2 regions of the Micromonospora palomenae genome follow, and region 1 is predicted to be linked to the other one. Evidence: predicted binding sites of a transcription regulator. Region 1 holds the regulator's gene; the other holds the start of a gene.
The links. Region 1 encodes HrcA, which represses chaperone genes, less so after heat shock. Its sites were predicted from a motif close to GGTTNGCACNCTCNNNNNGAGNGTGCNAACC; they were not measured.

Region 1 (6,679 bases):
CCCGCACGAGGCGGTCGGGAGAGGTCATGCCGGGCACACTAGTGGCCATGCCCGGCGTCCTTCCAGAAGGCGAGACCGTCCCCGTCGACGGGTCGCTGCCCGCCACCGCCCTGAGCGCGGTCGGCGCGCGCGGCTTCGGCGTGTACGTCCACGTGCCGTTCTGTGCCAGCCGCTGCGGCTACTGCGACTTCAACACCTACACGGCGGCCGAGCTCGGCGGCGGCGCCGACCGGGAGTCGTACGCCGACACCGTGCTGGCCGAGCTGGCGCTGGCCGCCCGGGTCCTCGGCGACACCCCGCCGCCCCGGGTGGACACCGTCTTCGTCGGCGGTGGCACGCCGACCCTGCTCCCCGCCGACGACCTGGCCCGCATCCTGGACGGCATCGACCGCACCTGGGGGCTGGCCGCTGACGCCGAGGTGACCACCGAGGCCAACCCCGAGTCGGTCACCCCGCAGTCGCTGCGCACCCTGCGCGCGGCCGGCTACACCCGGATCTCCCTGGGCATGCAGTCCGCCGCACCCGGGGTGCTGGCGATCCTCGATCGCCGGCACAGCGCCGGCCGGGCGGTCGCCGCCGCGCTGGAGGCCCGCGAGGCCGGGTTCGACCACGTCAACCTGGACCTGATCTACGGCACGCCGGGGGAGAGCGCGGCGGACTTCGCCGCCAGCCTCGACCAGGTGGTCGCCGCCGGGGTGGACCACGTCAGCGCGTACGCCCTGATCGTGGAGGACGGCACCCGGCTCGCCGCCCGGATGCGGCGCGGCGAGCTGCCGTACCCGTCGGACGACGTGGCGGCGGACCGGTACCTGGCCGCGGAGGCGGCCCTCGGCGCGGCCGGCTTCTCCTGGTACGAGGTCTCCAACTGGGCCCGCTCCGAGGCGGCCCGGTGCCGGCACAACCTGCTCTACTGGACCGGCGCGGACTGGTGGGGCCTCGGCCCGGGGGCGCACAGCCACGTCGGCGGGGTGCGCTGGTGGAACGTCAAGCACCCCACGGCGTACGCGAAGCGCCTGGCCGCCGGGGAGTCGCCCGGCCTGGCCCGGGAGGTGCTGACCGCCGGCGAGGCGCACATGGAGGACGTCATGCTCCGGCTGCGGCTCGCCTCCGGCCTGCCGCTGGACGCCCTCGACCCGGCGGGTCGGGCGGGCGCCGAGCGGGCGCTGGCCGACGGCCTGCTGGACCCGGCGGGGCACGCGGCGGGGCGGGCGGTGCTCACCCTGCGCGGGCGGCTGCTGGCCGACGCCGTGGTCCGCGACCTGCTGCCCTGATCCCGCACGGCCCGGCCGGCCCGGGTGGGCCGGCCGGGACCGGTCACTTCTTGAAGGCGTAGCTCGCCGGGTAGCGGTAGACGACGCCCTCGGTGGCCTTCACCCCGCCGATGATGCCGAAGATGATCGGCACCAGAGCGGTCAGGATCGGGATGAAGAAGAGCACCCCGCAGGTGACGATGGCCAGGACGAAGCCGATGACGTTGGCGATCGCCCAGGTGATCTGGAAGTTCAGCGAGGCCGTGGCGTGCGCCCGTACGGTCGGGGACTGCTGGCCCTTGGCGGAGAGCGCGATCAGCGGCGCCACCCAGCCGAGCAGGCTGCCGCCGACGATCACGCCGACCGGACCGCCGAAGTGCGAGATCAGCGACCAGGTCTTCTCGTCGTCGGTGGCGTACCCGCCGCCCGGGGCGCCGTACCCGCCGCCGGGAGCGCCGTACCCGCCGGCGGTCGGATAGCCGACGCCCGGCGCGGAGTAACCACCCGGCGCGGAGTAACCACCCGGCGGTGGGTAGCCACCCGGCGGTGGGTAGCCACCCGACGGCGGTTGGTCACCGGTGGGTGGCGGATAGCCACCGGGCGGGGGATAGCCGCCCGCCCCGGGTGCCCCGGACAGTGGTGCGGTGGGCGGCTCGTACGACGAGCCGGACGGGGCGGTCGGGTCCGGGCGGTCGCCGGGGTCCCCCGCTCCGGGAGGGCGAGGTGGTTCAGTCATGGACGTCACGGTAGGGGTTGCCGGCAAGCCCTCACCAGAGCGACACCGCCCCGGATGTCCGGATGATCGGCCCTGGCGCGCCGTCCGGGTGGCGGGGCGCACCCGTGGTCCGTCGCTGATCATCGCGTCAGCGGGGACGCCGACGTAGACTGGCACTCGCTACAGTCGAGTGCCAGTGCGCTCGCCCGGGGCGCCTCAGTCGCTCCGGGCCGACGTGCGTCAGGAGGTGGGGAGATGGGTCTCGACGACCGCAAGCTCGCCGTGCTGCGCGCGATCGTCGAGGACTACGTCGCCACGCAGGAGCCGGTCGGCAGCAAGGCCCTGGTCGAGCGGCACCAGCTCGGCGTCTCGCCGGCCACGGTGCGCAACGACATGGCCGTGCTGGAGGAGGAGGGCTACATCCGGCAGCCGCACACCAGTGCCGGCCGGGTGCCCACCGACCGTGGCTACCGCCTCTTCGTCGACCGGCTGTCCCGGGTCAAGCCGCTGAGCCCGGCCGAGCGCCGGGCGATCGAGCGCTTCCTGGTCGGCGCGGTCGACCTGGACGACGTGGTGCACCGCACCGTGCGGCTGCTGGCCCAGCTGACCCGGCAGGTCGCCGTGGTGCAGTACCCGTCGCTGGCCCGCTCCTCGGTGCGCCACCTGGAGCTGGTGCCGATCTCCACCACCCGGCTGATGCTGGTCATGATCGCCGACACCGGCCGGGTCGAGCAGCGGCTGGTGGAGCTGCCCGCGCCGATCCCCGCCGACCATGTCACCGACCTGCGCCGGCTGGTCAACGAGAAGCTGGTCGGCAGCCGGCTGTCGGAGACCCCGCCGCTGGTCCAGGCGCTGGTCGACGAGTCGGCGCCGCACCTGCGCGGGGCGATGACCACGCTCTCCACCGTGCTGCTGGAGACGCTGGTCGAACGGCACGAGGAGCGCATCGCGCTCGCCGGCACCGCGAACCTCACCCGGGGCGGCCTGCTCGACTTCCAGGGCTCGCTGCGCCCGATCCTCGAAGCCCTCGAGGAGGAGGTCGTGCTGCTCAAGCTCATCGGGGAGGCCGAGCCGAGCACCACCCGGGTGCTGATCGGCGACGAGAACGAGATCGACAACCTGCGGGCCGCCTCGGTGGTCAGCACCGGGTACGGCCCGGGCGCGACCATCGTCGGCGGTCTGGGCGTGCTCGGGCCCACCCGGATGGACTACCCCGGCACCATCGCCACGGTGAGGGCCGTGGCACGCTACGTGGGCGAGCTGCTGGCCCAGAACTGATCCAGGGCAGGGGCCGGCACCCGGCTCCGGCCGACGACCGGCGCAACGCGAGACGAACATGAGGACACCGAACGCAGTGGCCAGGGACTACTACGGCATTCTCGGCGTGAGCCGGGAAGCCTCCGATGACGAGATCAAGCGCGCCTACCGCAAGCTGGCGCGGCAGTTCCACCCGGACGTCAATCCGGACCCGGAGGCCCAGGAGAAGTTCAAGGACATCAACGCCGCGTACGAGGTCCTCTCGGACGACCGGAAACGGCAGATCGTCGACCTGGGTGGCGACCCGCTCGCCCCGGGTGGCGGCGGCGCGGGGCCGGGCGCTCCCGGCGGCGCGGGCCCGTTCGTCGGCTTCCAGGACATCATGGACGCGTTCTTCGGCGGCGCCGCGGGCGGCGCCCGGGGGCCGCGGCCGCGTACCCGGCCGGGCGCCGACGCGATCCTGCGGCTGGAGCTGGACCTGCACGAGACCGCGTTCGGCGTCGAGGCGCCGATCACGGTCGACACCGCGGTGCTCTGCACCACCTGCTCCGGCGCCGGCACCGCCGCCGGCACCCACCTGGCCACCTGCGAGGCGTGCGGCGGCCGGGGCGAGGTGCAGTCGGTGCAGCGCACCTTCCTCGGCCAGGTGGTCTCCGCCCGGCCCTGCACCGTCTGCCAGGGGTACGGCACCACCATCCCGCACCCCTGCCCGACCTGTGCCGGCGACGGCCGGGTGCGCACCCGGCGCTCGCTGACCGTCAAGATCCCCGCCGGGGTCGAGGACGGCATGCGGATCCGGCTCGCCCAGCAGGGTGAGGTGGGCCCGGGTGGCGGCACCGCCGGCGACCTCTACGTGGAGATCCACGAGCGGCCGCACGACGTGTACTCCCGCAAGGGCGACGACCTGCACTGCCGGGTCACCGTGCCGATGACCGCCGCCGCGCTCGGCACCCGGCTGACCATCAAGACGCTGGACAGCGAGGAGACGGTCGACGTCAAGGCCGGCACCCAGCCGGGCAGCACGCTGCGGCTGCGCGCCCGGGGCGTGCCGCACCTGCGCGGCACCGGCCGGGGCGACCTCTACGTCCACCTCGACGTGCGGACCCCGACGAAGCTCGACGCCGACCAGGAGAAGATGCTGCGCGACTTCGCCAAGACCCGGGGCGAGGAGGTCGCCGAGCTGACCAAGCAGGGCGGCTTCTTCTCCCGGATGCGCGACGCCTTCAACGGGCACGCCTGAGGTGTCCGCGCCGCTGTTCCTGGTCGAGGCGCTGCCCACCGGCGACACGCTGACCCTGGACGGCCCGGAGGGCCACCACGCGGCCACCGTGCAGCGGCTGCGCGTCGGCGAGGAACTGCTGCTGGCCGACGGTCGGGGCGGCACGGCCGCCGCCGTGGTCACCACCGTCGGCCGGGGCACCCTCGACGTGCGGGTCACCTCCCGCGGGTACGCCGACGCGCCGGTGCCCCGGATCGTGGTGGTGCAGGGCATCGCCAAGGGGGACCGGGGCGAGCTGGCCGTGCAGGCGATGACCGAGGTCGGGGTGGACGAGATCGTGCCCTGGGCGGCGTCCCGCTCGGTGACCCAGTGGCGCGGCGACCGGGGCGTACGGGCCCGGGACAAGTGGGTGGCGACCGCCCGGGAGGCGGCCAAGCAGGCCCGCCGGCCCTGGCTGCCGGTGGTGGCCGGCGCCCCGGACGAGTCCACCGGGACCGTGGTGCGGCGGATCGCCGGCGCCGGTGCCGCGTTCGTGCTGCACGAGGAGGCCGAGGAGCGGCTGACCACCGCCGAGCTGCCCGGCACCGGCGAGATCGTGCTGGTGGTCGGCCCGGAGGGCGGCATCGCCCCGGTCGAGCTGACCGCGTTCGCCGACGCCGGCGCCCGCCCGGTGCGGCTCGGTCCGTCGGTGCTGCGCACCTCCACGGCCGGGGTGGCCGCGCTGAGCGTGCTGGCCACCCGCCTCGGCCGCTGGTAGCCGGTTCGGTCAGGGGCGGGGGAAGACCGGCACCGGCTCATCCTCCGGCCGCAGGTCCAGACCGGCCGATCCGATGATCAGCGGGTCGGGCGTGCCGACCGCCGCCGGGTCCTTGCCGGCGTAGTCGAACCGGTGCAGCACGTGCCGCATCGCGGCCAGCCGGGCGCGCTTCTTGTCGTTGCTCTTCACCACGGTCCACGGCGCGTCGGCGGTGTCGGTCCAGAAGAACATCGCCTCCTTGGCCTCGGTGTACTCGTCCCACCGGTCCAGCGAGGCGACGTCCATCGGGGAGAGCTTCCACTGCCGCACCGGGTCGACCTGCCGGACCACGAACCGGGTGCGCTGCTCGTTGCGGGAGACCGAGAACCAGAACTTGACCAGCCGGATGCCGGAGCGGACCAGCATCCGCTCCAGCTCGGGGGCCTGCCGCAGGAACTCCAGGTACTCCTTGCGGGTGCAGAAGCCCATCACCCGCTCGACCCCGGCCCGGTTGTACCAGGACCGGTCGAAGAGCACGATCTCGCCGGCCGCCGGCAGGTGCGCCAGCCAGCGCTGGAAGTACCACTGGGTGGCCTCCCGCTGGTCCGGCTTGGCCAGGGCGACCACCTGCGCGCCGCGCGGGTTGAGGTGTTCCATGAAGCGCTTGATGGTGCCGCCCTTGCCGGCCGCGTCCCGGCCCTCGAAGAGGATCACCAGCCGCTCGCCGGACTCCTTCACCCAGTCCTGGAGCTTGAGCAGCTCGATCTGGAGCAGGCGCTTGTGGTGGTCGTACTCCGCGCGGGACATCCGCTCGTCGTACGGGTAGTCCTCCCGCCAGGTCTGCACCGGTGTGCCGTCCGGGCGCAGCAGCACCGGATCGTCGTCGTGCCCGTCCTCCACCCGGTAGTCGGCGGAGAGGTCCAGCAGCGTGTCGGCCATACCGGAGACCCTTACCCCGGCCCGCCGCCGCGAAGCCGTCGCGCGGGCGGCGGGTCGGTGACTGTTTGCAAGGGGTCCGGGTCGGCGTCAGGTACGCAGGTAGGAGGCGCCGTTGAGGTCGACGATGGTGCCGGAGGCCCACTGCGCCTCGGGGCTGGCCAGCCAGTGCACGGCGGCGGCGATCTCCTCGGGGCGGGCCACCCGGCCGAACGGGCTCTGCGCGCGGATCGCGTCGCCCTGCTCGCCGGTCAGGTGCTCGGTGGTCATGTCGGTCGCCACGAAGCCCGGGGCGACCGTGGCGACCGCGATGCCGTACGGCGCGAGCGCGACGGCGAGGGACTGCCCGAGCGCGTTCAGCCCGGCCTTGCTGGCGCCGTAAGCGGGCTGGTCCGGCTCGCCCCGGAACGCGCCCCGCGACGACACGTTCACCACCCGGCCACCGCGTTCCCGCATGTGCTGGGCGGCGCACCAGGTGACGTTGCCCGCCCCGGTCAGGTTGGTCTCCAGCACCCGCCGCCACTGCCGCTGCCACTGCTCGTACGAGGCGCCGAAGACCGGGTGCG
Region 2 (6,679 bases), on a different contig from region 1:
CGTGCCGCCGGCGTCCGGCTCGGCGCCCAGGCCGAGGTGGCGGGAACGGCCGGTGGTGATCAGCTCGACGACCTGCGAGTGGGTGATGTCGGTGGTCTTCACCTGGGCGACCATCTGGCCGAGGTAGAGCGCGGCGATCCGGTCGGAGATGGCGAAGACGTCGTTCATGTTGTGCGAGATGAGCACCACGGCCAGGCCGTTGTCCGCGAGCCGGCGGACTATCTCCAGGACCTGCGCGGTCTGCGCGAGGCCGAGCGCGGCGGTCGGCTCGTCGAGGATGACCAGTCGGCTGTTCCAGAGCACGGCCTTGGCGATGGCGACGGTCTGTCGCTGGCCGCCGGAGAGGCTGGAGATGTGCTGGCGCAGCGACTTGACGTTCCGCACGCCCAGCCCGGCGAGCGTCTCGGCGGCCATCTGCTCCATGGTGGGTTCGTCGAGCACGATCCCGCGGCGCTTCTCCCGCCCGAGGAACATGTTCTGCACGATGTCGAGGTTGTCGCAGAGCGCGAGGTCCTGGTAGACGACGTCGATGCCCAGCGCGGCGGCGTCACGGGGGCTGCTCACGGTGACCGGGCGGCCCTCGAAGAGGAACTCGCCGGAGTCGGTCGGGTGGATACCGCTGATGCACTTGACCAGGGTGGACTTTCCGGCGCCGTTGTCGCCGACCAGCGCGGTCACCTCGCCCGGGTGAACGGAGAGAGCGACATCACGCAGGACCTGCACGGGACCGAAGCTCTTGTCGATCCCGCGCAGTTCCAGCAGGGGGGTCGCGGACACGGGGTTCTCCTTTGCGCGTCGGCAGGGTGCCGTCAGTTGACGCCGGCGGTGGCGCAGAGCTTGGCGTACTCCCCGGAGCAGACCTCGTCCTTGGTGACGAAGCCGTCGGCGATCACATCGGCGACGTCGTCGGCGTAGATGGCCTTGGGGGTGAGCAGGATGGCGTCGACGGCGCGGCCGCTCTCCGGATCCCGGACCGTCTGGCCGGTCTCCTTCCGCTGCCCGTTGGCCAGCGCGATGGCCAGGTCGGCGGCGGCCTTCGCCTCGTCCTTGATCGCCTTGTAGACGGTCATGCACTGGTCGCCGGCGAGGATGTTGCGCAGCCCCTGGGCGGTGGCGTCCTGGCCGGTCACCGGGATCCTGCCGTTGAGCTTGTTCTTCTTCAGCACCGAGATGGCCGCGTTGCCCAGGCCGTCGTTGGCCGCGAGGACGCCGTCGATCCGGCCCTCGGTCTGGGTGAGCATCTGCTCGAAGATGACGCCGGCCTGGGCGTTGTTCCAGTCGGGCACCCACTGGTCCGGGCCCTTGCGGAACTCCTCGGCGTCGAACTTCGGCTTGAGGATCGAGTCGTAGCCGCTCTTGAACAGGGTGGCGTTGTTGTCAGTCGGTGAACCGTTGAGGAAGGCGACGACCGGCTTCCGCGCGCCCTTCTCGGTCAGGCACCTGGCCAGGCCCTGGCCCTGGAGCTTGCCCACCGCCTCGTTGTCGAAGCTGACGTAGTACTGCGCCGAGCCGCCGAGGGTGAGCCGGTCGTAGTCGATGGTGGCGATGCCCTGCGACCGCGCCTTCTCCAGCACCGCCTTGCCGGTGCCGGAATCGAGATTGACGATCATCAGGACCGTCGCCCCATTGGTGATCATTTGCTCCGCGATGTTGGAGAACTGACTCTTGTCACCCTGCGCGTTCTGGATGTCGGAGTCGATTCCGGCGGCGTCGAACGCCTCCTCGAGGAACCTGCGGTCCGCGCCCTCCCACCGGGCGGAGGACTTGCTGTCGGGCAGGATCACGCCGATCTTCGGTTTCCGGGCGCCATCGGCTGCGCTGCCGCTGGTGAGCTGGTCGCCGCAACCGGCCACGCCGTTGGCGGCCAGCAGGCCGACGACGGTGAGTGCGAGGAGGCCCTTGCGCATCTGCACGGGTCCTTTCGGGGTGGGTGGTGGCAGGCTGGTTTGTTGTGAGCGGCAACGTATTGCCACCCGTGTCGGCGGCGCAAGACTGCCGAGCTCACGAGTTTGGCGGACCGCCGTAACGATCCCGTAACGCGGGAAAAGGCGCGATCTCCGCAGGTCCGATCCGCTCTGCCGCGCGACGAGTTTCGGCGTGGGAAATCGTTTCTACACCGGTGCCGTTTCTTTTTCCGGCGGCCGGAACTGATCAGTGGGCGGCGAGGGCGGCGGTGGTGGCGTCGGTCAGCGCGACCAGATCGGCCGGGGCCAGTTGGAGCTGGAGCCCGCGGCGGCCGGCCGAGACGTAGATGGTGTCGTACGCCAGCGCCGAGGAGTCCAGCACCGTGGGCAGCCGCTTTCGCTGGCCGAGCGGGCTGATCCCGCCCCGGACGTAACCGGTGGCCCGCTCGGCGGCCGCCCGGTCGGCCATCGTCGCCCGCTTGCCGCCGACGGCCGCGGCCAGCGCCTTGAGGTCCAGTTCGCCGGTGACCGGGACGACGGCCACCGTCAGCGCCCCGTCCACCTCGGTGACCAGCGACTTGAACACCCGCTCCGGCGGCACCCCGAGCGCCTCGGCGACCAGCGCGCCGTAGTTCGGCGCGTCGGGGGAGACGTCGTACGGGTGGGTGCTGTGCCGGATCTTCCGCTTCGCCAGCAGCGCCGTCGCCGGAGTGCCCTGTCCCGCCATGCCGGTCACGCTAACCGGACGCCGGACGTCAGCTCGCGACGGGCCGGCAGACCAGCACGGTCGGCGCCCCCGCGACCCGGGTGAGCACCAGGCTCGCCGGCGCGTCGCCGGCCAGCCTCAGGTCGCGGCGCAGCTTCTCCGGCTCCAGCGCCGAGCCGCGCTTGAGGATCTCCACCCGGCCCACCCGGCGCTCCCGCAGCAGCGCGCGCAGCCGCTTGAGCGAGAACGGCAGCACGTCGGTGACCTCCAGGCAGCGGGCGAACGGGGTCGCGGTCGGGGTGTCCGCGTACAGGTAGGCGATGCTCGGGTCGGCGATCGTCGCGTCGAGGGTGTCGGCCAGCTCGGCGACCAGGTGCGCGCGGACCACGGCCGGGTCCGGGTCGTACAGGAAGCGGCGGGTGGGGCCGACGGCCGCCTCCGCCGCCCCCGAGCCGGTGAGCCGGTGCGCGACGTCGCCGCGCAGCACGGTGGCCCGGCGGGGCACCTCGGCCAGCCGGCCGCACCAGAGCGCCGCCTCGACCAGGTCGCCGTCCGCGCTCACCCACTCCGCCTCGGCGCCCGCCGGGATCAGCGCGTGGTCGATGCCGGGGGCCACCTTCACCACCGTGTACGGCACCCGCTCGGCCAGCCGGACGACGAAGTCCCAGGGTGGGGAGTAGGCGTTCGGGTCGAAGATCCGCCGGCCGGTGCCCGCCCGGCGTCGTGCCGGGTCGCAGAACACCCCGTCCACCCGGGTCACGTCGAACGCCGTCGCGTCGCCGCACTCCACGGTGAACTCCTCGGCCAGCCCGGCCGCCTCGGCGTTCGCGGCGGCCATCGCGGCGGTGACCGGGTCGGCCTCCACCCCGTACACCCGGATGCCGGCGCGGGCGGCGGCGAGCGCGTCGGCGCCGAGGCCGCACCCGAGGTCGGCGAGGGTGCGCACGCCGGCGGCGCGCAGCCGCGCGGCGCGCCGGTCCGCGACCGGCCGGCGGGTCGCCTGCTCCAGCCCGGCCCGGGTGAAGAACATCCCGGCGGCCTCGGGACCGAACTTGGCCACCGCCCGGCGACGCAGCTCAGCCTGGGTCAGCGCGGCGGCGGCCAGCGCGGCCGGCACCCCGGCGGCGCGCAGCGCGGCGGCCGAGGCCAGCGGGTCGCCGCCGGCCAGCTCGGCCGCCGCGGCGAGCGCGGCCGACCCCTCGGGGGTACGCAGCGCGGCGAGCTGGTCGATGTCCACCCGCCCATTCTCCCGGCCCGCCCCGCGCCGTCCGACCGGCCCCTGCCGCGTCGATCGCGGCCGTTCGGGCGCGACGCGCTGGCACTCTCCTTGACGGAGTGCTAGCCGAGGAATAACCTGCGATTAGCACTCTCACCTCGAGGGTGCCAGCTCCCGGGCCATCCGGCGCGGGCGCTGAACGCCAGGCGGACCGGCACCCGCGACGACGGCCCCGCCCGGTGGCATGTGGCAGATTGACGCTGGTCGGCCCCGGTCGACCGGCAACGAAACCAGTACCCCAGGAGGGTATGCCCGTGACTACCGCGACCAAGGTTGCGATCAAGCCGCTCGAGGACCGGATCCTGGTCCAGGCGAACGAGGCTGAGACCACCACGGCGTCGGGCATCGTGATCCCCGACACCGCCAAGGAGAAGCCGCAGGAGGGCACCGTCCTCGCTGTCGGCCCGGGTCGCATCGACGACAAGGGCAACCGGATCCCGGTTGACGTGAACGTCGGCGACACCGTCATCTACTCGAAGTACGGCGGCACCGAGGTCAAGTACGCCGGCGAGGAGTACCTGGTGCTCTCCGCCCGCGACGTCCTCGCGGTCATCGAGAAGTAAGCAACCGATCAGTGTCGTTGCCCCGGTCCGGCTCGCCGGGCCGGGGCAACGGCGCTTCGAAGGGACATTCATGGCGAAGATCCTGAGCTTCTCGGACGACGCCCGGCACCTGCTCGAGCACGGTGTCAACGCCCTCGCGGACACGGTCAAGGTCACCCTCGGCCCGCGCGGGCGCAACGTCGTCCTGGACAAGAAATTCGGTGCGCCCACGATCACCAACGACGGCGTGACCATCGCCAAGGAGATCGAGCTCACCAACCCCTACGAGAACCTCGGCGCGCAGCTGGTCAAGGAGGTGGCGACCAAGACCAACGACGTCGCCGGCGACGGGACCACCACCGCGACCGTGCTGGCCCAGGCCATGGTCCGCGAGGGCCTGCGCAACGTGACCGCCGGGGCCAACCCGTCCGGTCTCAAGCGGGGCATCGACGCGGCGGCCGCCAAGGTCTCCGAGGCGCTGCTCGACCGGGCCGTCGAGGTTGCCAGCAAGGAGGCGGTCGCGAACGTCGCGACCATCTCCGCGCAGGACGCCACCATCGGCGAGCTGATCGCCGAGGCGATGGAGAAGGTCGGCCGCGACGGTGTCATCACCGTCGAGGAGGGCTCCGCGCTCACCACCGAGCTGGAGGTGACCGAGGGTCTGCAGTTCGACAAGGGCTTCATCTCGCCGAACTTCGTCACCGACGTGGAGTCGCAGGAGTCGGTCCTGGAGGACCCGTACATCCTCATCACCACGCAGAAGATCTCGGCGATCGAGGAGCTGCTGCCGCTGCTGGAGAAGGTTCTCCAGAACAGCAAGCCGCTGCTGATCATCGCCGAGGACGTCGAGGGCCAGGCGCTGTCGACCCTGGTGGTCAACTCGATCCGCAAGACCCTCAAGGTCTGCGCGGTGAAGGCCCCCGGCTTCGGCGACCGCCGCAAGGCGATGCTCCAGGACATGGCGATCCTGACCGGCGCCGAGCTGGTCGCCCCGGAGCTGGGCTACAAGCTCGACCAGGTCGGCCTGGAGGTGCTCGGCACCGCCCGGCGCGTCGTGGTCGACAAGGAGAACACCACCGTCGTCGACGGTGGCGGCCAGTCCTCCGAGGTCGCCGACCGGGTCGCGCAGATCCGCAAGGAGATCGAGGCCTCGGACTCCGAGTGGGACCGGGAGAAGCTGGCCGAGCGGCTGGCGAAGCTCTCCGGCGGCATCGCGGTCATCAAGGTGGGCGCGGCGACCGAGGTCGAGATGAAGGAGCGCAAGCACCGCATCGAGGACGCCATCGCCGCGACCAAGGCCGCCGTCGAGGAGGGCACGGTGCCCGGTGGTGGTGCCGCCCTGGCGCAGATCCTGCCGGTGCTCGCCGACGACCTGGGCCTGACCGGTGACGAGAAGACCGGCGTCTCGATCGTCCGCAAGGCGCTGGTCGAGCCGCTGCGTTGGATCGCCCAGAACGCCGGCCACGACGGCTACGTGGTGGTGCAGAAGGTCGCCGGCAAGGAGTGGGGCAACGGCCTCGACGCCGCCACCGGCCAGTACGTCGACCTGGTGAAGTCCGGCATCATCGACCCGGTGAAGGTGACCCGCAACGCGGTCACCAACGCCGCCTCGATCGCCGGCCTGCTGCTCACCACCGAGAGCCTCGTGGTGGAGAAGCCGGAGAAGGCCGAGCCGGCCGCCGCCGGTGGGCACGGCCACGGCCACGGTCACGGCCACCAGCACGGCCCGGGTTTCTGACCCACGGCCTACGCCGCTCAGGGCGCACCGTCTTCGACGGTGCGCCCTGACGCGTCTGCGGCGGGCATTACGGAACGCTGACGTGGTTGGCGGTCGGTCCGGTTGATCGACAACACTGGTCCGATGAGCACCACGCCCCGCGGCCTCGCCGCGCTCGCCGGGATCACGGCCGCCGCCGTGGCCATCGGCGTCGCCGAGCCGGTCGCGGTCCTCACCGGCCCCCGGTCCGCCCCGCTGATCGCGGTCGGCGGGCTGGTCGTGGACGTCGTACCCGAGCCGTTGAAGCAGTTCGCCATCACCCTGTTCGGCACGTACGACAAGATCGCCCTGCTGGTCGGGACGGCGCTGCTGCTCGCCGCGTTCGCCGCGCTGCTCGGGCTGCTGGCGGTCCGCCGGCTGTGGATCGGCCTGGCCGGCATCGCGGCCTTCGCCGCCCTCGGCGTGGCCGCCGCCCTCACCCGGGCCGGCGCCGACGCCGCCGACGCGCTGCCCTCGCTGGTCGGGGCGGGACTG

Region 2: a site for HrcA is predicted at 3,969-3,999, ahead of groES (co-chaperone GroES). Genes of this name have one in related genera too.

The regions. Positions count from the first base shown of each region.
Region 1 is NZ_VIXA01000003.1:554,288-560,966, forward strand. It holds gene FHX75_RS23550 (enoyl-CoA hydratase-related protein) at 1-28, opposite strand, end outside; gene hemW (radical SAM family heme chaperone HemW) at 48-1,271, shown strand; gene FHX75_RS23560 (DUF4870 domain-containing protein) at 1,315-1,986, opposite strand; gene hrcA (heat-inducible transcriptional repressor HrcA) at 2,221-3,243, shown strand; gene dnaJ (molecular chaperone DnaJ) at 3,320-4,462, shown strand; gene FHX75_RS23575 (16S rRNA (uracil(1498)-N(3))-methyltransferase) at 4,464-5,198, shown strand; gene ppk2 (polyphosphate kinase 2) at 5,208-6,116, opposite strand; gene FHX75_RS23585 (SDR family oxidoreductase) at 6,204-6,679, opposite strand, start outside.
Region 2 is NZ_VIXA01000002.1:2,030,505-2,037,183, forward strand. It holds gene FHX75_RS20660 (ATP-binding cassette domain-containing protein) at 1-777, opposite strand, end outside; gene FHX75_RS20665 (sugar ABC transporter substrate-binding protein) at 810-1,907, opposite strand; gene ybaK (Cys-tRNA(Pro) deacylase) at 2,152-2,631, opposite strand; gene FHX75_RS20675 (THUMP-like domain-containing protein) at 2,660-3,847, opposite strand; gene groES (co-chaperone GroES) at 4,135-4,449, shown strand; gene groL (chaperonin GroEL) at 4,520-6,166, shown strand; gene FHX75_RS20690 (molybdopterin-dependent oxidoreductase) at 6,290-6,679, shown strand, end outside.